DNA from 2 places in the Streptomyces sp. NPDC049837 genome. Region 1 is predicted to be linked to the other one. Evidence: riboswitches for the same ligand, from Rfam matches in the RefSeq annotation. Region 1 holds a riboswitch; the other holds the start of a gene.
What was found. Region 1 has a riboswitch for ZMP and ZTP ahead of AB0J57_RS01040 (bifunctional 5,10-methylenetetrahydrofolate dehydrogenase/5,10-methenyltetrahydrofolate cyclohydrolase). Riboswitches for the same ligand answer to the same signal wherever they lie in the genome.
Positions count from the first base shown of each region.

Region 2: it holds a riboswitch for ZMP and ZTP, as region 1 does, so the genes downstream of both, glyA (serine hydroxymethyltransferase) here and AB0J57_RS01040 (bifunctional 5,10-methylenetetrahydrofolate dehydrogenase/5,10-methenyltetrahydrofolate cyclohydrolase) in region 1, are expected to answer to the same signal.

Region 1 covers NZ_JBFAMP010000001.1:196,994-208,095, forward strand. Annotated here, with positions in the region: gene AB0J57_RS01030 (DEAD/DEAH box helicase) at 1-2,842, shown strand, start outside; gene AB0J57_RS01035 (SWF or SNF family helicase) at 2,839-4,143, shown strand; gene AB0J57_RS01040 (bifunctional 5,10-methylenetetrahydrofolate dehydrogenase/5,10-methenyltetrahydrofolate cyclohydrolase) at 4,460-5,317, opposite strand; ZMP/ZTP riboswitch at 5,341-5,429, opposite strand; gene AB0J57_RS01045 (GAF domain-containing protein) at 5,557-6,861, shown strand; gene adh (aldehyde dehydrogenase) at 6,917-8,440, shown strand; partial or broken gene AB0J57_RS01055 (AAA family ATPase) at 8,511-8,610, opposite strand; gene AB0J57_RS01060 (amino acid adenylation domain-containing protein) at 9,355-11,102, opposite strand, start outside.
Region 2 covers NZ_JBFAMP010000009.1:324,086-335,187, forward strand. Annotated here, with positions in the region: gene AB0J57_RS25160 (SpoIIE family protein phosphatase) at 1-41, opposite strand, end outside; gene AB0J57_RS25165 (SgcJ/EcaC family oxidoreductase) at 87-584, opposite strand; gene AB0J57_RS25170 (DinB family protein) at 679-1,185, opposite strand; gene AB0J57_RS25175 (GNAT family N-acetyltransferase) at 1,311-2,372, shown strand; gene AB0J57_RS25180 (isocitrate lyase/phosphoenolpyruvate mutase family protein) at 2,351-3,076, opposite strand; gene AB0J57_RS25185 (carboxymuconolactone decarboxylase family protein) at 3,073-3,597, opposite strand; gene AB0J57_RS25190 (PLP-dependent aminotransferase family protein) at 3,645-5,093, shown strand; gene rocD (ornithine--oxo-acid transaminase) at 5,098-6,300, opposite strand; ZMP/ZTP riboswitch at 6,409-6,500, shown strand; gene glyA (serine hydroxymethyltransferase) at 6,537-7,814, shown strand; gene trpS (tryptophan--tRNA ligase) at 7,965-8,978, shown strand; gene AB0J57_RS25210 (2'-5' RNA ligase family protein) at 9,146-9,736, shown strand; gene AB0J57_RS25215 (decaprenylphospho-beta-D-erythro-pentofuranosid-2-ulose 2-reductase) at 9,740-10,501, opposite strand; gene AB0J57_RS25220 (FAD-binding oxidoreductase) at 10,526-11,102, opposite strand, start outside.

The DNA of each region.
Region 1 (11,102 bases):
CCACGGCCACGACCACGGCTCCGTGGAGGAGTTGACCGTCGTCGGGCCGGACACGCGCCCGACCGCCGTACGCGCGCTGCTGCTGCCCGTGCGGGAGGCACTGCCGATACTCACCCGGGCAGGGTGTGCGGCGGACGCCTCCCCCGCGACCGCGTTCTGGCGCGGCGCCGCCCTGCTCGCCCTCCAACTCGTCGCACGCGGACTGCTGCTGCCGGGCCTGAGCGCGACCGATCACGACGCCTGGCGCGTCGGTCCGCTCACGATGGAGGACCTGGAGCGGGTGCGTACGCTCGCCGCCTCCATGCCGCCGAGCGCCCACGCGGTTCCCGTGGGCACGGCGCCGGACAGCATGGTCCTGCTGCCCGAACCGGAGCGGCTGCTGCGGTCCTTCCTGGACGCGGTGGCCGACACCCTGCCGCGCACGCCCGCGGCGCCGCTCGCCTCGGGCGGCCCGGCGTTCGCGGCCGACGAGCCCCAGCGGGTGCCCGAGCAGCGGCCCTGGGCGGCGGACGTCGCGGCGGGCCACGACGCGGGCGTGCGGCTGTCGTTGCGCATCGAGGTGCCGGGACTGGACACGGAGCGGGGTCCCGCCTTCCGCGCCGTGCTCCAGATGCACAGCGTCAGCGATCCCGCACTCGTCGCCGAGGCCGCCGACGTGTGGGCCGGCACGGCCGGGGACGGCTTCGGGCCGCGGGCCCGGATGGACGCGCTGCTCGCACTGCGCCGCGCCGCGCGCGCGTGGCCGCCGCTCGCCCCCCTGCTGTCCGCCTCCGTCCCCGACGCGGTGGACCTGGCGGACGAGGAGGTCACCGAGCTGCTGGGCGAGGCGGCACGGGCGCTGGCCGCCACCGGCGTACAGGTGCACTGGCCACGGCAGTTGGCGCGCTCGCTGACCGCACGTGCCGTGATCGGACCGCCGGACGAGACCCGGCACGGAGAAGACGGGCCTGGAGAGGACCGGCACGGAGAAGACCGGCACAAAGAAGACCGGCTCGGAGAGGACCAGAACGGCCAAGAGCCGTACGGTAAGGGGCAGTCGGGCCTGCCGTCGTTCCTGTCCGCCGACGCGCTGCTTGCGTTCGACTGGCGCTTCGCGCTGGGCGGCCAGGAGCTGACCCGCGCCGAGCTGGACCGGCTCGCCGAGGCGGGGCGGCCGGTGGTGCGGCTGCGCGACCAGTGGGTGCTGATCGACCCGGAAGAGGCCCGGCGCGCGCGGGAGCACCAGGACCGCAAGGTCACCCCGATCGACGCCCTCGGCGCCGTACTGACCGGGACCACAGAGGTGGACGGCCGGCAGGTGGACGTGGAGCCGTCCGGCTGGCTCCAGGCGCTGCGCGACCGGCTGGCCGACCCCGAGGGGGGACGCCCGGGGACGGGTGAACCGGAGATCGGGCAGCCCGCGGCCCTTGCCGCCACCCTGCGCGACTACCAGTTGCGCGGCCTGAACTGGCTGCACCGGATGACCTCGCTCGGCCTCGGGGCCTGTCTGGCCGACGACATGGGCCTGGGCAAGACCATCACGCTCATCTCGCTGCACCTGCACCGGCAGACCGACGCGTCCGCCGCCGGGCCCACCCTGGTCGTCTGTCCGACGTCCCTGATGGGCAACTGGCAGCGGGAGGTCGAGAAGTTCGCGCCAGGCACGCCGGTGCGGCGCTTCCACGGGTCCGGGCGGGACCTGGAGGGCCTGGCGGACGGCGAGTTCGTCCTGACCACGTACGGCACGATGCGGCTGGACGCGGCACGGCTCGCGCGGGTGGACTGGGGCATGGTGGTCGCCGACGAGGCGCAGCACGTCAAGAACCCGTACTCGGCCACCGCGAAGGAACTGCGCACCATCGGCGCCAGGGCGCGGGTGGCGCTGACCGGTACCCCCGTGGAGAACAACCTCTCCGAGCTGTGGGCGATCCTCGACTGGACCACACCCGGGCTGCTGGGCCGCCTGGGGACCTTCCGCAGCCGGTACGCGCAGGCCGTCGAGGGCGGCGCCGATCCGGCGGCTGCGCGGCGCCTGGCGGCGCTGGTGCGGCCGTTCCTGCTGCGCCGCCGCAAGACCGACCCCGGGATCGCCCCGGAGCTGCCGCCGAAGACGGAGACCGACCGGGCGGTGTCGCTCACCGCCGAACAGGCGGGCCTGTACGAGGCGGTCGTACGCGAGACCATGGCGGCGATCGCGGAGGCGGGCGGGATGGAGCGCCGGGGTCTCGTCGTGAAGCTGCTGACGGCGCTCAAGCAGATCTGCAACCACCCGGCGCAGTACCTGAAGGAGGACCGGCCCAGGATCGCCGGCCGTTCCGGAAAGCTGGAACTGCTGGACGAGCTGCTCGACACCATCCTCGCCGAGGAGGCGAGCGTGCTGGTGTTCACGCAGTACGTGCAGATGGCGCGGCTGCTGGAGCGGCATCTGGCCACGCGCGGCGTGCGTACCCAGTTCCTGCACGGCGGCACCCCGGTCGCCGAACGGGAGGCCATGGTGAACCGTTTCCAGGCGGGTGAAGTCCCCGTCTTCCTGCTGTCGTTGAAGGCGGCGGGTACGGGACTGAACCTCACCCGGGCGGGCCATGTCGTGCACTACGACCGCTGGTGGAACCCGGCCGTCGAGGCGCAGGCCACGGACCGGGCGTACCGCATCGGGCAGACGCAGCCCGTGCAGGTGCACCGGCTCATCGCGGAGGGCACGATCGAGGACCGGATCGCCGGCATGCTGGCGCGCAAGAAGGAGCTGGCGGACTCCGTACTGGGCTCCGGCGGGGACGACGCCCTGACCGGGCTGACCGAACTGACCGACGCCGAACTGGCGGAACTGGTGGAGCTGCGTGGAGTACGAGGGAGCGCCCGATGAGTCGTGACGAGGACATGGAGCGTACGTTCGCGGCGCTGCCTCCCGCGCGTGGGCAGGGTTTCGCGCAGACCTGGTGGGGCCGGGCCTGGCTGAAGGCGCTGGAGGACACGGCGCTCGACGGGGCGCAGTTGAAGAAGGGCCGCAAGCAGGCGCGGGACGGCGCGGTGGGTGCCGTATCGGTGCGCCCGGGGCGGATCACGGCGGTCGTGAAGGACCGGGACGGCACCGCGCAGCGCAGTGATGTGCTGTTGCAGGAGCTGACCGAGGAGGAGTGGGACCGCTTCCTGGACATGGCGGTGGACCGGGCCGGCCATATCGCCGCCCTCCTGGACCGGGACATGCCGCCGCACCTGGTGGAGGACGCAGCGGCCGCCGGCGTCGAGCTGCTGCCCGGGATCGGTGACCTGGAGCCCGAGTGCGGGTGTGACGCGTGGGACCACTGTCCGCACACGGCGGCCCTCTGCTACCAGGTGGCGCGGCTGCTGGACCAGGACCCCTTCGTGCTGCTGCTGATGCGGGGCCGGGGGGAACGGCGGCTGCTGGACGAGTTGCAGGTACGGAGTGTGGCGCGGGCGGAACGGGTCGAGCGGGCGGAACGTACCGACCGGGACGAGGCGCAGCCCGCCACGGTCGGAGCCGATGGGGTACGGGCGGACGAGGCGTTCGCCGCGCGGGACATCCTTCCGCCGCTGCCCGCACCGCCCCCGGTCCCGGAGACGCCCGGGGAGCCCCCGTCGCTGGACACGGAGGCCCGGCCCGCCCCGGGCGTCGATCCGGCCGCGCTGGAGCGGCTGGCGGCGGACGCGGCGGCGCGGGCGCACCGGATGCTGGTGGACGCGCTCGCGGCCGGGCACGGGCACCGGCCGGTGGAGGCGCCGCTGACGGCGGAGCAGGACGCGGTGCGGCTGGCCGCTTCGGCGGCGTGGGTGCCGGAGGCCCTGGACCGGCTCGCCGCCGGAACCGGCCGCCGGCGCGCCGACCTGGACGTCGCCACGCGCGCGTGGCGGCTGGGCGGCGCGGACGCGCTCGCCGTACTGGAGGAGGACTGGACGCCGGGTCCGGAGCTGCTGGCGCGGGCCAAGGCGCTGCTCGCCGCCTCGTGGGAGGACGCCGAGCGCCCAACCCTGCGGGCGGACCGCCCGGGCCGCTGGACGGTGGCCGGCGCCGGCGTACAGGTACGGCTGGACCGCGACGGGCGTTGGTGGCCGTACCGCAAGGAGTCCGGCCGCTGGACCCCGGCGGGCCCGCCCGACCCCGACCCGGCCGCCGCCCTGGCGGGCGTGCCGACGGACGACGCCTGACGTCGGTCTGACGTCAGCCTGACGTCACGGCGTCACGGCCCGCTTGGGCGGGGCCGTGGCGCGCCCGGCCGGGGCCGGCTCGGAGCACCCGGCCGGGCCCGGCACCGGCCCTGGCCATGACGGCCTGAACCGCAAGAGCCCTGAAGCCCCAAGAGCTCTGGAGCCCGGAAGCCCAGAAGCACAGGGCTCTGGAGCTCTGGAGCCCAGAAGGCCTGGGGCCTGCCCGGAAGCCCAGAAGCCCCGGGCCCGGAAGCCCTGGAGCCCGGAGCCGCAAGAGCCCTGGAGCCCTGAAGCCCTGAAGCCCGGCGCCGTGGAACTACCCGAGCTGTCGTTCCGCCGCGTCCACCGTCTGGGCGAGCAGCACCGCGATGGTCATCGGGCCGACGCCGCCCGGCACCGGGGTGATCAGGCTCGCGCGGGCGGCGGCGGACTCGAAGTCGACGTCACCGACGTTGCCGGGGTTGTAACCCGCGTCGATGACGACGGCGCCCGGCTTGATGTCCTCGCCCTTGATGAAGCGGGGCTTTCCGACGGCGGCGACGAGGATGTCGGCCTCCCGTACGGCCGCCGAGAGGTCGGCGGTGTACGAGTGGCAGTACGTGACGGTCGCGTTCCGCGCCAGGAGCAGCATTCCGGCGGGCTTGCCGAGGATGGCGCTGCGGCCGACGACGACGGCCCGCTTGCCCGCCGGGTCGACGTCGTACGCGTCGAGCAGCCGCATGATGCCGCCGGGCGTGCAGGAGACGAACCCGGGCAGGCCGAAGCTCATCGTGGCGAAGGAGCTGAAGGTCACGCCGTCGACGTCCTTCTCGGGGGCGATCGCCTCGAACGCGGCCCGCTCGTCGATCCCCGGGCCGACCGGGTGCTGGAGCAGGATGCCGTGCACCTCGGGGTCGCGCGAGAGGTCCTGGAGGGTGGCGACCAGTTCGGCGGTGGTCGTCGTGGCGGGCAGCTCGATGTGGCGGGAGCGGATTCCGGCCTTCTCGCAGCGGGCCCGCTTCATCTTCACGTACGTCACGGAGGCCGGGTCCTCGCCGACCAGGACGGTGGCCAGGCAGGGCCGCTTGCCGGTGCGGGCGGTGATGCCGGCGGCGCGGGCCGCGGTCTCCTCGACGAGGCGGCGGGCGAGGCCGCTGCCGTCCATGAGGCGGGCGGTGGTGGGGTTGGCGGACATGGCGGTCTCCTGAGCGGTCGTCAGTGGATCGCCCAGGCGCGCGGCAATGGCGTCGGTCCGCCGGGCCGCTCCCCGGTGGTACTCCACCCAAGCGCCAGTCACGGCCCGCCGCCCACTCTACGGGACGGTTCCGCGCCACGTCCCGGGAGCCTGCTCGTGGATCGCTTGTGAGGCCGGCCGGGGACGTAAAGGATGGCGCGGAAGGCGTCGGTGGGGAGGGCGTGGTGGGGGAAGGCGTTGTGGACGACCCCTGGGTGGCCTTGGAGCGGGGTGCCGATCCCGTGGAGCGGGCGGGGGCGCTGCGCCGCGCGCACGAGGCGTTCACGGCGGGCGGGCGGCCGCCGGAGTCGGTGCGGCCGGTGGTGCGGCCGGTGGTGGCCGCTTCCTGGCGGCGCTCGGCGCGGGCCCGGGTGTGTCCGGACGGGGCGGCGTGCGTGGAGCTGGACGAGGACGCGTTGGCGGCGTACCGGGAGGGGCATCCGCTGGCGGCCGTGATGCCGGTGATCCGGGAGCTGACGGGGGCGTACGCGAGGGACGGGGAGCATCTGGTCGCGGTGTGCGACGCGTTCGGGCGGCTGCTGTGGGTGGAGGGGCACACGGGGACGCTGCGCCGCGCGGGGCGGATGAACTTCGTGGCGGGCGCGCGGTGGGCCGAGTCGGTCGCGGGGACGAACGCGCCCGGTACGGCGATCGCCGTCGACCGGCCGGTGCAGGTCTTCGCCGCCGAGCACTTCCGGCGGCCGGTGCAGGGCTGGACGTGCGCGGCGGCGCCGGTGCACGACCCCCGTACCGGGCGGCTGCTGGGCGCGGTGGACATCACGGGCGGGGACCGGCTGGCGCATCCGCACAGCCTGGCGTTCGTGCAGGCGGTGGCGCGGGCGGCGGAGTCGCAGCTCGCTCTGCTGACCCCGGTGCCGCCGGCGGGTGACCGGCTGCGGTTGTCGGCGCTCGGCCGGGACGAGGCGGTGCTGGTGGCGGGCGGGCGGCGGACGCGGCTGAGCCGCCGGCACAGCGAGATCCTGGTGGTGCTCGCCCACCAGCCGCGGGGCATGGGTGGTGAGGAGCTGCTCGCCGCTCTGTACGAGGACGAGTCGGTCACCCCGGTGACGCTGCGCGCCGAACTGTCCCGGCTGCGTGCCGTGTTGACGCCCGGGCTGCTGCGCTCGCGCCCGTACCGGCTGGCGGCGCCGGTCGACGCGGACTTCGAGGCCGTGGAGCGAAAGGTGGCCTCGGGGGCGGTCGCCTCGGCGCTGCGCGGGTACGCCGGGCCGTTGCTGCCCGGCTCGTGCGCACCGGCGGTGACCCGGCTGCGGCGGCGGCTGGCCGACGGGCTGCGCGCCGCGCTGGTCGCGCGCGGGGACCCGGTGCTGCTCGCCGACTGGGCGCACAGCCCGTGGGGCGAGGACGACCTGGAGGTGTGGCGGGCGCTGGCGGCGGCCGTACCGGCGGGTGGCCTTGCCCCCGTACGGGCGCGTCTGGACGCCCTGGAGGCGGAGCTGTCCGGGGTGTCGGGCGCAACGCGGTCGCAACGTCCGCGTCCCTAGCCTCACCAGCCTCACCGTGAGCGCCGGCCGACGGCGCGGTACCAGGGAGGCCCGGATGACCCGTTACGCAGCGCCCGGCACCGAGGGCGCGATCGTCTCGTACGAGTCGCGCTACGACCACTGGATCGGCGGCGCCCATGTGCCGCCCGCTCGCGGCCGGTACTTCGAGAACCCCAGCCCGGTGAACGGCCTGCCGTTCACCGAGGTCGCGCGGGGCACCGCCGAGGACGTCGAGCGCGCCCTGGACGCGGCGCACGCGGCGGCACCGGCGTGGGGCCGGACCGCCCCGGCGGAGCGGGCGGACGTCCTGCTGCGGATCGCCGACCGGATGGAGGCGAACCTGGAGCGGCTGGCCGTCGCGGAGAGCTGGGAGAACGGCAAGCCGGTCCGCGAGACGCTCGCCGCCGACCTGCCGCTGGCCGTCGACCACTTCCGCTACTTCGCGGGTGTGCTGCGTGCCCAGGAGGGCTCGCTGAGCCAGCTCGACGACGACACCGTCGCGTACCACTTCCACGAACCGCTCGGTGTCGTGGCGCAGATCATCCCGTGGAACTTCCCCCTGCTGCTGGCGGCCTGGAAGCTGGCCCCGGCGCTCGCGGCGGGCAACGCGGTCGTCCTCAAGCCGGCCGAGCAGACACCGGCGTCCGTCCACGTGCTGATGGGGCTGATCGCCGACCTCATCCCGCCGGGCGTGGTGAACATCGTCAACGGCTTCGGCGCGGAGGCCGGCAAACCGCTCGCCTCCAGCCCCCGCGTCGCCAAGATCGCCTTCACCGGCGAGACGACGACGGGGCGGCTGATCATGGGGTACGCCTCCGAGAACCTCAAACCGGTCACCCTGGAGCTGGGCGGCAAGTCGCCGAACATCTTCTTCGACGACGTATGGGCGGCGGACGACGACTTCCGCGACAAGGCCCTGGAGGGCTTCACCATGTTCGCCCTCAACCAGGGCGAGGTGTGCACGTGCCCGTCACGCGCGCTGATCCAGCGCGGCCACTACAGCGAGTTCCTGGAGGCCGCCGTCGCCCGCACCGAACGCATCGTCCCGGGTCACCCCCTGGACACGGACACGATGATCGGTGCCCAGGCCTCCCACGAGCAGCTCCAGAAGATCCTCTCGTACCTCGACATCGGCCAGCGGGAGGGCGCCAAGGTCCTGACGGGCGGTCAGCGGATCGAGTACGGCGGTGAACTGGCGGGCGGCTACTACGTCCAGCCGACCATCTTCGAGGGCGACAACCGGATGCGGATCTTCCAGGAGGAGATCTTCGGCCCGGTCGTCGCGGTCACGTCGTTCACCGACCTCGACGACGCCGTCACGACGGCGAACGACACCCTGTACGGCCTCGGCGCCGGCGTCTGGACCCGTGACATCACCACCGCGTACCGCGCCGGACGCGCCATCCAGGCGGGCCGGGTCTGGACCAACTGCTACCACGCCTACCCGGCGCACGCGGCGTTCGGCGGCTACAAGCAGTCGGGCATCGGACGGGAGGGCCACCGGATGATGCTGGACCACTACCAGCAGACGAAGAACCTGCTGGTGTCGTACTCGGCGAAGAAGCTCGGCTTCTTCTAGATGCAGCAAAAGGGCGCCTGACCAGGGAAGATGCCGGTCAGGCCATCGCGGCTTCGGTGCCCAGTGCGACGGCCTGGATGGTGGGCAGCCGCAGCATGCGGCATGCCTGGTCGACGGCCGCGTCCGCGGCCTGTTCGGTTAGGTCCGCGGTGGCGTTTGAACGTCGTCATGGCCTGTCTCCCTCGACGGCGGATCGGTCCGGCCGCTGCCTCGGTCGCAGCAGCCAGTCGTAGGCCCGACGGACGGCAGCGGCCGGTTGTCGGGCGGCAGGTGGGCCAGCCGCCGTTCGGTTAGGAACGTCACCCTCGCCCGGTCCGGCTCCGGATCTGCCGTAGTGGGCGGTGCTTCGTCGGCCTCGGCGGCCTTACGGGCCTCCAGCGGGACCGCGTCCGCAGTCAGAGCACCGGCCCGCAGGGCGGCCGCGAGCCCGGCCACCAGGTATTCGTGGTGAAGATGCCGGCCCAGCAGCAGAACCTCGATCAGAGCGCGGGTGCCGTCCCGGTCGCCGTGGGCCTTGCGGCGCGGACCACGTTGCGTACGTCGACGCGACGTCGGGCGAACCACCGGCTGTCATGCCGAGGCAACGACGAGTGAAGCGGCCCATGGAGGACAGTGACCCGACGTGCCGCGTCCGGCCATCGGCCATGGCCGACCACGAGGCCGCGTTGCTCCCATATATCCCGGCGCCCCGCTCGCCGCAGTCCGTACGGGGCACAGGGCCGACGGTAACGGGTGTGCTGCCGGTGGTGTACCGGGGGCAAGTGCGGGGGCGGAGTGAGGCCATGTGGGGCGCCAGCGCGGTTGCACAGAGGTGAGCCCGGTTCGCGCGGGTCATGCCGGGCCCGAGGCCGGGAAGCGTCATTGCGGGGCCACGGAGGAGGTAGCGGGGCCGCAGGTCACTCGGTGGGCAGCCGTCAGTGTTCCTCCGGCTCTGACAGGGCGATGTCGTGGACCGGGATGTCCGGGGTGGCGGCGACCGTACGCAGCAGCCGGGTGAAGCGGGTGCAGAGGGCTTCGACGGTGGACCGGTCGAACAGCTCGGTCCGGTATTCGACGACACCGTCGAGGCCGTGGCAGGTGCCGTCGGCGTCCCGCCGCTCGAACAGGCCGAAGGTCAGGTCGAACCCGGCGGAACCCCTGCCGACCAGGTCCACCGTGGCGGACAGGCCCGGTAGCTCCAGCCTTGCGGGGAGGGATGGTGTGAGAACCAGCATCACCTGGAACAAGGCCCGGCCGAACACCGCCTGCCCGCTCGCCGCCCGTCGTGGCCCCTGCGCCTGCACGACCAGGTCGAAGGGCACATCCTGGTGGGCGAAGGCCTCCAGATCGGCTTGCCTGACCCGGGCGAGCAGCTCGCGGAAGGTCGGTGCTCCCGAGGTGTCGGTGCGCAGTACGAGTGTGTTCACGAAGAAGCCGACGAGGCCGTCGAGCTCCGCGTCCGCGCGGTCGGACACCGCCGTGCCGATCGGGATGTCCGTACCCGCGCCGAGGCGGGTGAGCAGCGCCGCCAGTCCGGCGTGCGCCACCAGGAAGAGGCTGGCCTGCTCGTCCGCGGCCACCTCCAGGAGCTGCCCGTGTACGTCTGCGGGGACGGTGAAAGCCACCGTGTCGCCGGCGCTGTGCGAAGGGCGCCCGGACGGCGCCTGCTCCGTACGGTCGGCGGGTAGCGGGATGCGTTCCGGCAGACCGGCCAGGGTCTTGTCCCAGTAGGCGAGTTGACCGGCCCGCAGGGCGCTGGGCTCGTCGTCGGGGCCGAGCAGTTCACGCTGCCACAGGGTGAAGTCGGCGTACTGAATGGGCAACGGCGGCCAGCCCGGGGCGGCACCGCTGACGCGGGCCCGGTACGCGGTGCCGAGGTCGTCCAGCAGCCGCGGCAGCGAGGCGCGGTCGCAGGCGATGTGGTGGAGCAGCAGGAGCAGCGTCTGCCCGCGTGAGGTGTCGGTGGTGAAGAGGACCGCGCGCAGGGGAAGTTCGCTCTCCAGGCGGAAGGGCCGGCCGGCCGCGGCGTTCAACGCGTCCGGTAGCCGGTCCGGGGCGACCGATTCGACCGTGAGTGCCGGGCGCGCGGCCGTGACCGGCAGGATGTGCTGGACCGCCTGGCCGTCCCGCTGCTGAACGAGGGTACGCAGGGTTTCGTGCCGGGCCATGAGGTCGCCCAGGGCGGCACGGAGCGCCCCTTGGTGCAGCTCGCCGTCCCAGCGCAGCACCAGGGGAACGTTGTAGGTGCTGTCGGGGCCGGAGAGCTTGTGCAGGAACCAGAAGCGCCGTTGGCCGAAGGAGAGCGGGACCGGCTCGGTGCCGCGGTCCCCGGCCGACGGGAGCCGAGGGAGGGGCCGGGTCCCCGGCGGCACGGAGGTGTCGCCCGGATGAGTCGTGTCGCCCAGGTGAGCGGCGAGCCCCGCGACGGTCGGGTGGGCGAAGACGTCCCTGACATCCAGCTCCGCCCGGGCGCCGAGGCCGGCTCGGCGCACCATGGTGACCAGCCGTGTCGCCCTCAGGCTGTCACCCCCGAGGTCGAAGAAGTCGTCGTCGGCGCCCACCCGCTCCACGGCGAGCAGGTCGGCGTACAGCCCGGCCAGTGCGGCTTCCAGCGGCGTGTCCGGGGCGCGTGACGGCGTGTGGGCGCGGGCGTGGGGGGAAGGGAGCGCCGCCCTGTCCAGCT
Region 2 (11,102 bases), on a different contig from region 1:
ACTCCGTCGTCGCGTGGCCTCTGCTCACCGCGATCGTCCACATAACCAGGATAATCGGGCGAATCGCCCCGCGCGGTTCCGCCTGGTCAGCCCGCGGCGAGCGTCTCCGGGTCGATGACCTTGGTGTTCTGCGCGGCGGCGACCCGCCATACGCCGTCGTCCTTGGCCAGGACGTACAGCGGGGTGCCGGGCACCGCGTCAGGGTTGGCGGCCACCAGCGACTCCGGGTCCGCCTGCCCCTGGAACACCTCGTCCAGCCGCTTCCCGTCGCGGGTGACCGGCCGCTGGCGCACCTTGACCGCGGCGACGTCGGGGCGCACGAACAGGATGTGCTCGACCTCGTAGGTGGCGGTCACGTCGTGGTCGATCGTGCCGGGCAGGACCTTGTGCGTGAAGGCGCTGATCTCCTCGTACCCGGTCAGCCGCTTCCCGTGGGCGGTGGTCCAGAACGCGTCCTGGCGGAACCCGCTCATGAACGCGTCGGGCAGGGCGTTCTGCTGCGCGTGCTGCACGCCGGCGACGAACGCGACGATGGCGTCCACGTCTGCCTGCGGGACGGCGACGCCGGTGACCTGAGGGCTCATGATGTCTCTCCAAGCGGCTGAGAGTTCGTTACGGAGTTCGTTACGGCGAACAGCCTCCGACCTCAAGTGCGGTCGATGTCAACGCGCTTGGGGATCACGGCCCGACCGTGCCGTCGACGCCCTCGCGGAGGAAGTCCGCGTGGCCGTTGTGGCGGGCGTACTCGTGGATCAGGTGCAGCATGACGTGGCGCAGGGACACGTCGACGTTCCAGCGGGCGTTGTGGCCGGTGACGTCGAGCGACGGGGCCGACTCCTCGATGCGGCGGGCGTGTTCGACCTCCTCCTGCCAGGCGGCGAACGCCTCCGAGCGGGTGGACGCCGTCGCGTCGTACGCCACCTGGTAGTCGCCCTCGGGCGACCAGACGAGCGGAACGTCCTCGCCGTTGATGGTCCGGCGGAACCAGGCGCGTTCCACCTCGGCCATGTGGCGGACCAGGCCCAGCAGGGAGAGCGTCGACGGCGGCATCGAGCGGCGGCGCAGCTCCTCGTCGGACAGGCCGTCGCACTTCATGGCGAGGGTGGCGCGGTGGTAGTCCAGGAAGGCGCGCAGCATCCCGCGTTCGTCGCCGACCAGCGGCGGGTCGATGCGTTCGGTGGTCACGGATCAATCCCTTCGAAGGGCACGTGCGTACGGATCCCAGGATGGATCACACGCCACAGCGCGGCCCAGCGGTTATCCGCGAAAACCGGTGGCTCCGCCGGGCGTACGGCCGTAGGGTCGCGGCCATGACGATCACGGCGGCACAGGACGTCGACGAAGCGGTCGCCGTCGCCGCCCGCGCTCTGCGTGAGGTGGCGGACCGGGACTGGACCGGCGCGGCGGCCGGGCTGGAGTGGAGCTGCTACGACACGGCGGTCCACGTCGCCGACGACTTCATCGGCTACGCCACCCAGTTGACCGGCCGGGCCACCGACTCCTACGCCCCCTTCGAGATCAGCGCCGGGCCCGGGGCCACGCCCGCCGGGCTGGTCCGCGTCATCGAGGCGACCGGCGGGCTGCTGTCCGCCGCCGTGCGCACCACGCCCGACGACGTACGGGCCTGGCACCCGTACGGCATGGCCGGGCCGGGCGGCTTCGCGGCGATGGGCGTCGTCGAGGCGCTGCTCCACACGTACGACATCCTCGGCGCCCTCGGCGTCCCCGGCTGGCGGCCGCCCGGTCACCTGCCCGCCCGCGTCCTGGACGCCCTCTTCCCGCACGTCCCGCGCACGGACGACCCCTGGCGGACCCTGCTCTGGGCGACGGGCCGGGCCGAGCTGGACGACCGGCCGCGCCCGGCCGTCTGGCGCTGGTACGCCGACCCGGTGGCCGCCGGACGCCTGGTGCTGTGCGAGGTCTCCCCGCACGTCGCGGCCGACCTGCACGGCGGCGGCACCGGTGGCTTCGCGTGGGCCGACGGCGGGCCGCCGGAGGGCACCCGGTTCGCCGCCGGCATGGTGACCGAGGCCGGCGAGGCGGGGACGTACCGCCCCGGCTGGGGCACGTACGCCATCGTCCGCGCCTCCGACCGCCGCGCGGTGGGCGCCATCGGCTTCCACGCCGCCCCGGACGCCGACGGCCGCGCGGAGATCGGCTACGACCTGGTGGAGGGCGCCCGCGGCCACGGCTACGCCACCGAGGCCGTGCGCGCCCTCACCGACTGGGCCCTCGCCCGGCCGGGGGTGACCGTGCTGCGCGCCACCGTCGACCACGGCAACACCCCCTCGCACGGCGTCGTCACCCGCGCCGGCTTCACCAAGGCCGCCGAGGACGGCGACAACACCGTCTACGAGCTGCGCCGCACCTGAGCGGCGATGTCCCGCACCGCGTCCATCGCGCGGTGCAGCAGCCCCGGGCCGAACGTGATCCGCGAGGCACCCAGCCGGCCCAGCTCGGCGACCGGCGGGCCGCCGGGGGACGGGGCCACGTTGATGGGCCCGTCGATCCGCGCCCGGAGCGCCGGAATGTGCTCGGGCGGCACGCCGATGGGGTAGACGCAGTCGGCGCCCGCCGCCACGTACAGCCGCGCCCGGGCGATGGCGTCCTCCGGGTCGGTCAGGCCCCGGATGAAGGTGTCCACGCGGGCGTTGACGAACAGGTGGCCGCCCGCCTCCGCCCGTACCTCCGCCAGCCAGTCGGCGTGTGCGCGCGGGTCCCTGAGCGTTCCGGCGCGGGAGTCCTCCAGGTTCACGCCCACCGCGCCGGCGTCCAGGACGCGGGCGACCAGTTCCTTGGGCGCCAGCCCGTAGCCGCCCTCCACGTCCGCCGACACGGGGACGGACACCGCGCGGGTGATCCGGGCGACGGCCGCGAACATCTCGTCGGCGGGCGTCGCCCCGTCCTCGTACCCGAGCGACGCCGCCACCCCCGCGGACGGCGTGGCGAGTGCCGGGAACCCGGCCTCCTCGAAGGCCCGGGCGCTGGCCGCGTCCCACGGGCCGGGCAGGACCAGGGGCTCCTCGGGGGCCCGGCCGTGGTGCAGGGCGCGGAAAGCGGCGACGGCGTCCGTCACTTGGCCGTGCCCTTGAACTGGCCCGGGGTGTAGTGGCCCGGCACCATGCGGGTGGAGACGGCGAACCGGTTCCAGGCGTTGATGACGGTGATCGCGGCGATGAGCTGGGCCAGTTCGGTCTCGTCGAACTGCTTGGCGGCCTTCTCGTACACCTCGTCCGGCACGAAACCGTCCGTCAGGACGGTGATCGCCTCGGTGAGTTCGATCGCCGCCAGCTCCTTCTCGGTGTAGAAGTGCCGCGACTCCTCCCAGGCGCTGAGCTGGACGATCCGCTCGACCGACTCACCGGCCGCCAAGGCGTCCTTGGTGTGCATGTCCAGGCAGTAGGCGCAGTGGTTGAGCTGCGAGGCACGAATCTTCACCAGCTCCAGCAGGACCGGGTCGACGCCCTGCCGGGCGGCCGCGTCCAGCCGGACCATGGCTTTGTAGACGTCGGGTGCCTGCTGGGCCCAGGCGAGGCGGGGGGTGTGCTCGGTGGCGTACTCGGCGGTCGTCGTCTCAGTCGTCTCTGTCGTCGTCATGGCTATGACCCTACGGGGATTGTGGCGCAGGGGTATGGTCCACTTCCATGACGGATTCCTGGGCCACTTTCGGGGCCGACCTGCATGTGGAGCTACGCGGCCCGGGGCTGCGGTCCGGCCTGATGGACGCGCTGCGGGAGGCCGTCCGGACCGGGCGGCTCGCCCCCGGGACGCGGTTGCCGTCCTCCCGGTCGCTCGCCGCCGACCTGGGCATCGCCCGCAACACGGTCGCCGACGCGTACGCCGAACTCGTCGCCGAGGGCTGGCTCACCGCCCGGCAGGGCTCCGGCACGCGCGTGGCCCGGCGTGCCGCCCCGCGCCCCGGCCCGGGCACGGGGGTACGCGGCGGGTCGCGCGGCGCGTCACGCGGGGGTGCCCAGGCCGGCCCCGTGCCGGTCCGGCGCCCGCCGGTCCGCCGCCCCGCCGCGCACACCCTGCACCCCGGCACGCCCGACCTCGGATCGTTCCCGCGCGGCGAGTGGCTCAAGGCGGCCCGCCGCGCTCTGACGTCCGCCCCGCACGAGGCGTTGGGGTACGGCGAACCGCACGGCCGCATCGAGCTGCGTACCGTCCTCGCCGACTACCTGGCACGGGCCCGGGGCGTGTACGCCCACCCCGACCGCATCGTCGTCTGCTCCGGCTTCGTCCACGGGCTGCGCCTGATGGCCCAGGTGCTGCGCGGGCGCCAGGTGCGGGACGTCGCCGTCGAGTCGTACGGGCTCGACATCCACTGGAACCTGCTCACCGAGGCCGGTCTGCGCACGCCCGCGCTGCCGTTCGACGAACACGGCACGCGCGTCGGCGCGTTGGGCCGCCAGGGCGCGGTGCTGATGACGCCCGCGCACCAGTTCCCGCTCGGGGGCGCGCTGCCGCCGGACCGGCGCGCCGAGGTCGTGGACTGGGCGCGGCGGACGGGCGCGCTGATCCTGGAGGACGACTACGACGGCGAGTTCCGCTACGACCGCCAGCCGGTCGGCGCCCTCCAGGGCCTGGACCCCGAGCGCGTGGTCTACCTCGGTACGGCGAGCAAGTCGCTGACGCCCGGGCTGCGGCTGGGGTGGATGGTGCTGCCGGAGGCCCTGGTGGGGGACGTACTGGCGGCGAAGGGCCACTCCGAATGGGTGTCGAGCGCGCTGGACCAGCTCACGCTGGCGGAGTTCATCCGCTCGGGCGCGTACGACCGGCACGTGCGGGGCATGCGGCTGCGCTACCGCCGGCGGCGCGACCAGCTCGTGGCCGCGCTCGCCGAGCGGGCGCCCGACATCCGCGTCACCGGCATCGCGGCCGGCCTCCACGCCGTACTCGAACTCCCGCCCGGCATGGAGCGGTCCGTCGTCCAGTCCGCCGCCTGGCAGGGCCTGGCCGTCCAGGGCCTGGACCGCTTCCGCCACCCGGACGTCCCGCCCGGCCGCGATGCCCTGGTGGTGGGCTACGCCACCCCGACCGACAGCGCCTGGGCGGGCGCCCTGGACGCCCTGTGCCGCGCGTTGCCCTGAACCGTCAGCGCAGCACCTGGCGCAGTTGCTCCAGGCCCCAGTCCAGGTCCTCCTTGCTGATCACCAGGGGCGGGGCGATGCGGATGGTCGAGCCGTGGGTGTCCTTCACGAGGACCCCGCGGTCCATCAGCTTCTCGGAGATCTCCCGCCCCGTGCCCAGGCTCGGCACGATGTCCACGCCGGCCCACAGGCCACGGCCGCGCACCGCCTCCACGGCGCCGCCGCCCACCATGAGCCCCAGCTCGTGGTGGAGGTGGTCGCCCAGCTCGGCCGCGCGCTGCTGGTACTCGCCGGTGCGCAGCATGGCCAGCACCTCCAGCGCCACCGCGCACGCCAGCGGGTTCCCGCCGAACGTCGACCCGTGCTCGCCCGGCCGGTGGACCCCGAGCACCGCCGCGCTCGACACGACCGCCGACACCGGTACGACTCCGCCGCCCAGCGCCTTGCCCAGCAGGTACATGTCCGGGACCACGCCCTCGTGTTCGCACGCGAACGTCCGGCCCGTGCGCCCCAGGCCCGACTGGATCTCGTCCGCGATGAACAGCACGTCCCGGCGCCGGGTCAGCTCCCGGACCGCCGGCAGATACCCGGGCGGCGGCACCAGCACCCCGGCCTCGCCCTGGATCGGCTCCAGCAGCACGGCCACGGTGTTGTCCGTCATGGCCTCGTCCATCGCCGTCAGGTCCCCGTACGGCACGATCTCGAACCCCGGCGTGTACGGGCCGTGGTCCGCCCGCGCCTCGGGGTCGGTGGAGAAGCTGATGATGGTGGTCGTGCGGCCGTGGAAGTTGTTCGCCGCCACGATGATCTTCGCCATGCCGTCCGGCACGCCCTTGACGCGGTAACCCCACTTGCGGGCGGTCTTCACGGCGGTCTCCACCGCCTCCGCCCCGGTGTTCATCGGCAGCACCATCTCCATGCCGCAGAACTCGGCGAGCCGCGTGCAGAACTCGGCGAACCTGTCGTGGTGGAACGCCCGCGACGTCAGCGTCACCCGCTCCAACTGCGCCTTCGCCGCCTCGATCAGCCGCCGGTTGCCGTGGCCGAAGTTGAGCGCCGAGTAGCCGGCGAGCATGTCGAGATAGCGCCGCCCCTCGACGTCGGTCATCCAGGCACCCTCCGCCGACGACACGACGACGGGCAACGGGTGGTAGTTGTGCGCGCTGTGCGCCTCGGCGGAAGCGATCGCGTCTTGTGTGCTCGACACGGGATCTCCGTTCGTCCTGCGGCGTGGGGCGGGAGTGGCGCCTCTTTCTATCGTCGCTCGACATGCGGACGAAGAAACCTCGCGCCCCGGGTGGCGGCTAGGCTAAGGGATACGCGCGGCGACTGGCGTACGGGGAAGCGACCCCGGGGGAGCCGTGCGCGGCAGACCACACGAGGGTGCCGCCCGCCTGGGCACCCGGAGACCTCGTCCGTGCTGCCGGCCCCCTGGAGGACGCCATGACCAGCCTTCCCCTTCCCGCCCACCACCCGGCCCTGTCCGCCTCCGATCCCGAACTGGCCGCGCTCGTCGGCGCGGAGGAGCGGCTCCAGGCCGAGACCCTGCGGCTGATCCCGAGCGAGAACTACGTCTCGCACGCCGTCCTGGAGGCCTCGGGCACCGTCCTCCAGAACAAGTACAGCGAGGGCTACGCCGGCCGGCGCTACTACGAGGGCCAGCAGAACATCGACCAGGTCGAGCTGCTCGCCATCGGCCGGGCCAAGGCCCTCTTCGGCGTCGACCACGCCAACGTCCAGCCCTACTCCGGCTCCCCGGCCAACCTCGCCGTCTACCTCGCCTTCGCCGAGCCCGGTGACACCGTGATGGGCATGGCCCTCCCCATGGGCGGTCACCTCACCCACGGGTGGGGCGTCTCCGCGACCGGCAAGTGGTTCCGGGGCGTGCAGTACGGCGTACGCCAGGACACCGGGCTCATCGACTTCGACGAGGTGCGCGACCTCGCCCTCAAGGAGCGCCCCAAGGTCATCTTCTGCGGCGGCACCGCCCTGCCGCGGACCATCGACTTCGCGGCCTTCGCGGAGATCGCCCGTGAGGCGGGTGCCGTCCTGGTCGCCGACGTCGCCCACATCGCCGGCCTGATCGCCGGTGGCGCGCACCCCTCGCCGGTGCCGCACGCGGACGTGATCTCCACGACCACCCACAAGACCCTGCGCGGACCGCGCGGCGCGATGCTCATGTGCCGCGAGGAGCACGCCAAGGCCATCGACAAGGCGGTCTTCCCCGGGCTCCAGGGCGGCCCCCACAACCAGACCACCGCCGCCATCGCCGTCGCCCTCCACGAGGCGGCCCAGCCCTCCTTCCGGGACTACGCCCACCAGGTCGTCGCCAACGCCAGGGCCCTCGCGGAGGCGCTCCTCGCCCGCGGCTTCGACCTGGTCTCCGGCGGCACGGACAACCACCTGATCCTGATGGACCTCACCCCCAAGGACGTGCCGGGCAAGGTCGCCGCGAAGGCCCTGGACCGGGCCGGGATCGTCGTGAACTACAACACCGTCCCCTACGACCCGCGCAAGCCCTTCGACCCCTCCGGCATCCGCATCGGCACCCCGTCGCTCACCTCCCGGGGTCTCGGTACGCAGCACATGGCGGCCGTCGCCGACTGGATCGACCGGGGCGTCGCCGCCGCCCGCACCGGCGACGAGGACGCCCTCGCCACGATCCGCGCCGAGGTCGCCGCCCTGATGGCCGAGCACCCGGCCCCCGGCATCCCGGCGTAACGCGCCCCGTCGGCGCCCCGGCCGCGACACCGCCGGGGCGCCGAGCGCGCTGTGTTCCTCGTCTCATTCATGACGCCTCGTTCACGGTGACCGCCGCGGTCGCCCGCATCCGTTCCCGAGCTGTCGGTGGCACCTGAGAGAATGAGGAACATGGCCTCTGATCGTCCTCGTGTGCTCTCCGGAATCCAGCCCACCGCCGGCTCGTTCCACCTCGGCAACTACCTCGGCGCGGTCCGTCAGTGGGTCGCGCTGCAGGAGACCCACGACGCCTTCTACATGGTCGTCGACCTGCACGCGATCACCGTCCCGCAGGACCCGGCCGAGCTGCGCGCCAACACCCGGCTCGCCGCCGCCCAGCTCCTCGCCGCCGGCCTCGACCCGGAGCGGTGCACGCTCTTCGTCCAGAGCCACGTCCCCGAGCACGCCCAGCTCGCCTGGGTCATGAACTGCCTCACCGGCTTCGGCGAGGCCTCCCGCATGACCCAGTTCAAGGACAAGTCCGCCAAGCAGGGCCTCGACCGCGCCACGGTCGGCCTGTTCACGTACCCGGTCCTCCAGGTCGCCGACATCCTGCTGTACCAGGCCAACGAGGTCCCGGTCGGCGAGGACCAGCGCCAGCACATCGAGCTCACCCGCGACCTCGCGGAGCGGTTCAACGCCCGCTTCGGTGAGACGTTCACGGTCCCGGCGCCGTACATCCTGAAGGAGACCGCGAAGATCTACGACCTTCAGGACCCCTCGGTCAAGATGAGCAAGTCGGCCTCCACCCCGAAGGGCCTGATCAACCTGCTCGACGAGCCGAAGGCGACCGCGAAGAAGGTGAAGAGCGCGGTGACCGACACCGACACCGTGATCCGCTTCGACCCCGAGAACAAGCCGGGCGTCAGCAACCTGCTGACGATCATGTCCACCCTCACCGGCACCTCCGTCCCCGACCTGGAGCGGAGCTACGAGGGCAAGCTGTACGGCGCGCTGAAGACCGACCTCGCCGAGGTCATGGTCGACTTCGTGACCCCGTTCAAGACCCGCACCCAGGAATACCTGGACGACCCCGAGACGCTGGACTCCATCCTGGCCAAGGGTGCGGAGAAGGCCCGCGCGGTCGCCGGCGAGACGCTCGCGCAGACGTACCAGAAGGTGGGTTTCCTGCCCGCCAAGCACTGAAGCCAAGCACGGAAACCGGCGCGGGCGCCGGTGCGTGTCCGCACAGCACCGGCACACCACCGGCGCTGCTCCGGTGCCGGATCCAACGACTCTGGCCACACGACGGGTCCAGCCGCCACACTGGCGGCTGAAGCCGATGACTGGACGACTGAACTGAGGAGAACGACGTGGGGACCGTAACGCTCGGCGTTTCGATCGCGGTCCCGGAGCCGTACGGCAGCCTGCTCCAGGAGCGGCGCGCGGGCTTCGGTGATCCCGCCGCGCACGGCATCCCCACGCACGTCACGCTGCTCCCGCCGACCGAGGTCGAGGCGGCGCGGCTGCCCGCGATCCGGGCGCACCTCGCCGAGGTCGCCGCGGCCTGCCGGGCGTTCCCCATGCGGCTGTGCGGTACGGGGACCTTCCGCCCGCTGTCGCCGGTCGTCTTCGTCCAGGTCGTGGAGGGCGCGGCGGCCTGCTCCTGGCTCCAGAAGCGGGTCCGTGACACCTCGGGCCCGCTGGAGCGGGAACTCCAGTTCCCGTACCACCCGCACGTCACCGTGGCGCACGGCATCGCCGAGGACGCGATGGACCGGGCGTACGAGGAGCTGGCCGACTTCGAGGCGTCGTGGACCGTCGGCTCCTTCGCCCTGTACGAGCAGGGCGCGGACGGGGTGTGGCGGCAACTGTCCGAGTACGAGTTCGGCGTCGGCCGCCCGGCACCCTCCGTGCCCGCCCAGGGCTCACCCGTCGACGAACCGGCCACCACGAGGACGTAGGGCTCACAGCGGCAGGCGGCGGAAGACCGGGCGTGGCAGGTGCCGGAGGGCCGCCATCACCACGCGCAGCGCGCCCGGCACCCACACCGTCTCCGACCGGCGCCACAGCCCCAGCTCGATCGCGTACGCCACCGCCTCCGGCGTGGTCGCGAGCGGCGCCTCGGCCAGCCCGGCGGTCATCCTCGTCCGTACGAAGCCGGGCCTGACGACCATGACGTGGACGCCCGTGCCGTGCAGGGCGTCACCCAGGCCCTGGGCGAAGGCGTCCAGCCCGGCCTTGCTGGAGCCGTAGATGAAATTGGCGCGCCGGGCGCGCTCGCCGGCCACCGACGACAGCACGACCAGGGAGCCGTGGCCCTGATCCTGGAGTGCGCCGGCGCAGATCAGCCCGGCGGAGACGGCACCGGTGTAGTTGGTCTGGGCGACCTGGACGGCGGCGAGCGGCGTCGCCTCGTCGTGCGCCTGGTCGCCCAGGACGCCGAAGGCGAGCAGCACCATGTCGATGTCGCCCTCCGCGAAGATCTTCCCGAGGGTCTCCTCGTGCGAGGCCGGGTCCAGCGCGTCGAACGGCACGGTGTGGACGACGACACCGGCGCGCAGCTCCCGGAGGGACGCGGCGGCGGCGTCCAGGGCGGGGGAGGGGCGGCCGGCCAGCCAGACCGTGCGCGTACGGCGGGCGATCAGCCGGCGGGCGGTGGCGAGGGCGATCTCGGACGTGCCGCCGAGGACGAGCAGGGACTGGGGGGCGCCGAAGGCGTCCTTCATGACGACGTACTCCTTGCGTCGGGGCTACATGCCGAGGCGGCGGGCGAGGTCCGAGGTGAACACCGAGCGCGGGTCCAGCTCGGCGCGGAGGGCGAGGAAGTCCGGCAGCCGCGGGTACATGGCGCGCAGCGCGTCCGGGCGCAGCCGCGAGTCCTTGGCGAGGTAGACGCGCCCGCCCGCGCCCGCGACCTCCTCGTCGAGCTCGTCCAGGAACGTGCCGAGGCCGCTGAGCCCGGCCGGGATGTCCAGCGCCAGCGTCCAGCCCGGCATGGGGAAGGAGAGCCAGCCGGGGTCGCCCTCCCCGAACCGTTTCAGGACGGCCAGGAACGAGGGGCAGCCCCGGCGCGCGATGCGGCGCACGATGCGGCGCAGGGTGTCCTCCCGCCCGTACCCGACGACGAACTGGTACTGGACGAAGCCGCCGCGCCCGTACACCCGGTTCCAGTGCGGGACGCCGTCCAGGGGGTGGAAGAAGGCGGACAGGCGCTGGAGCTCGCCGGTGCGGTGGCGGGGCGCCTTGCGGTACCAGAGCTCGTTGAACAGCCCGACGGTCGCGCGGCTGAGCAGCCCCTGGGGTACGAAGGCGGGGGCGGCCGGCAGC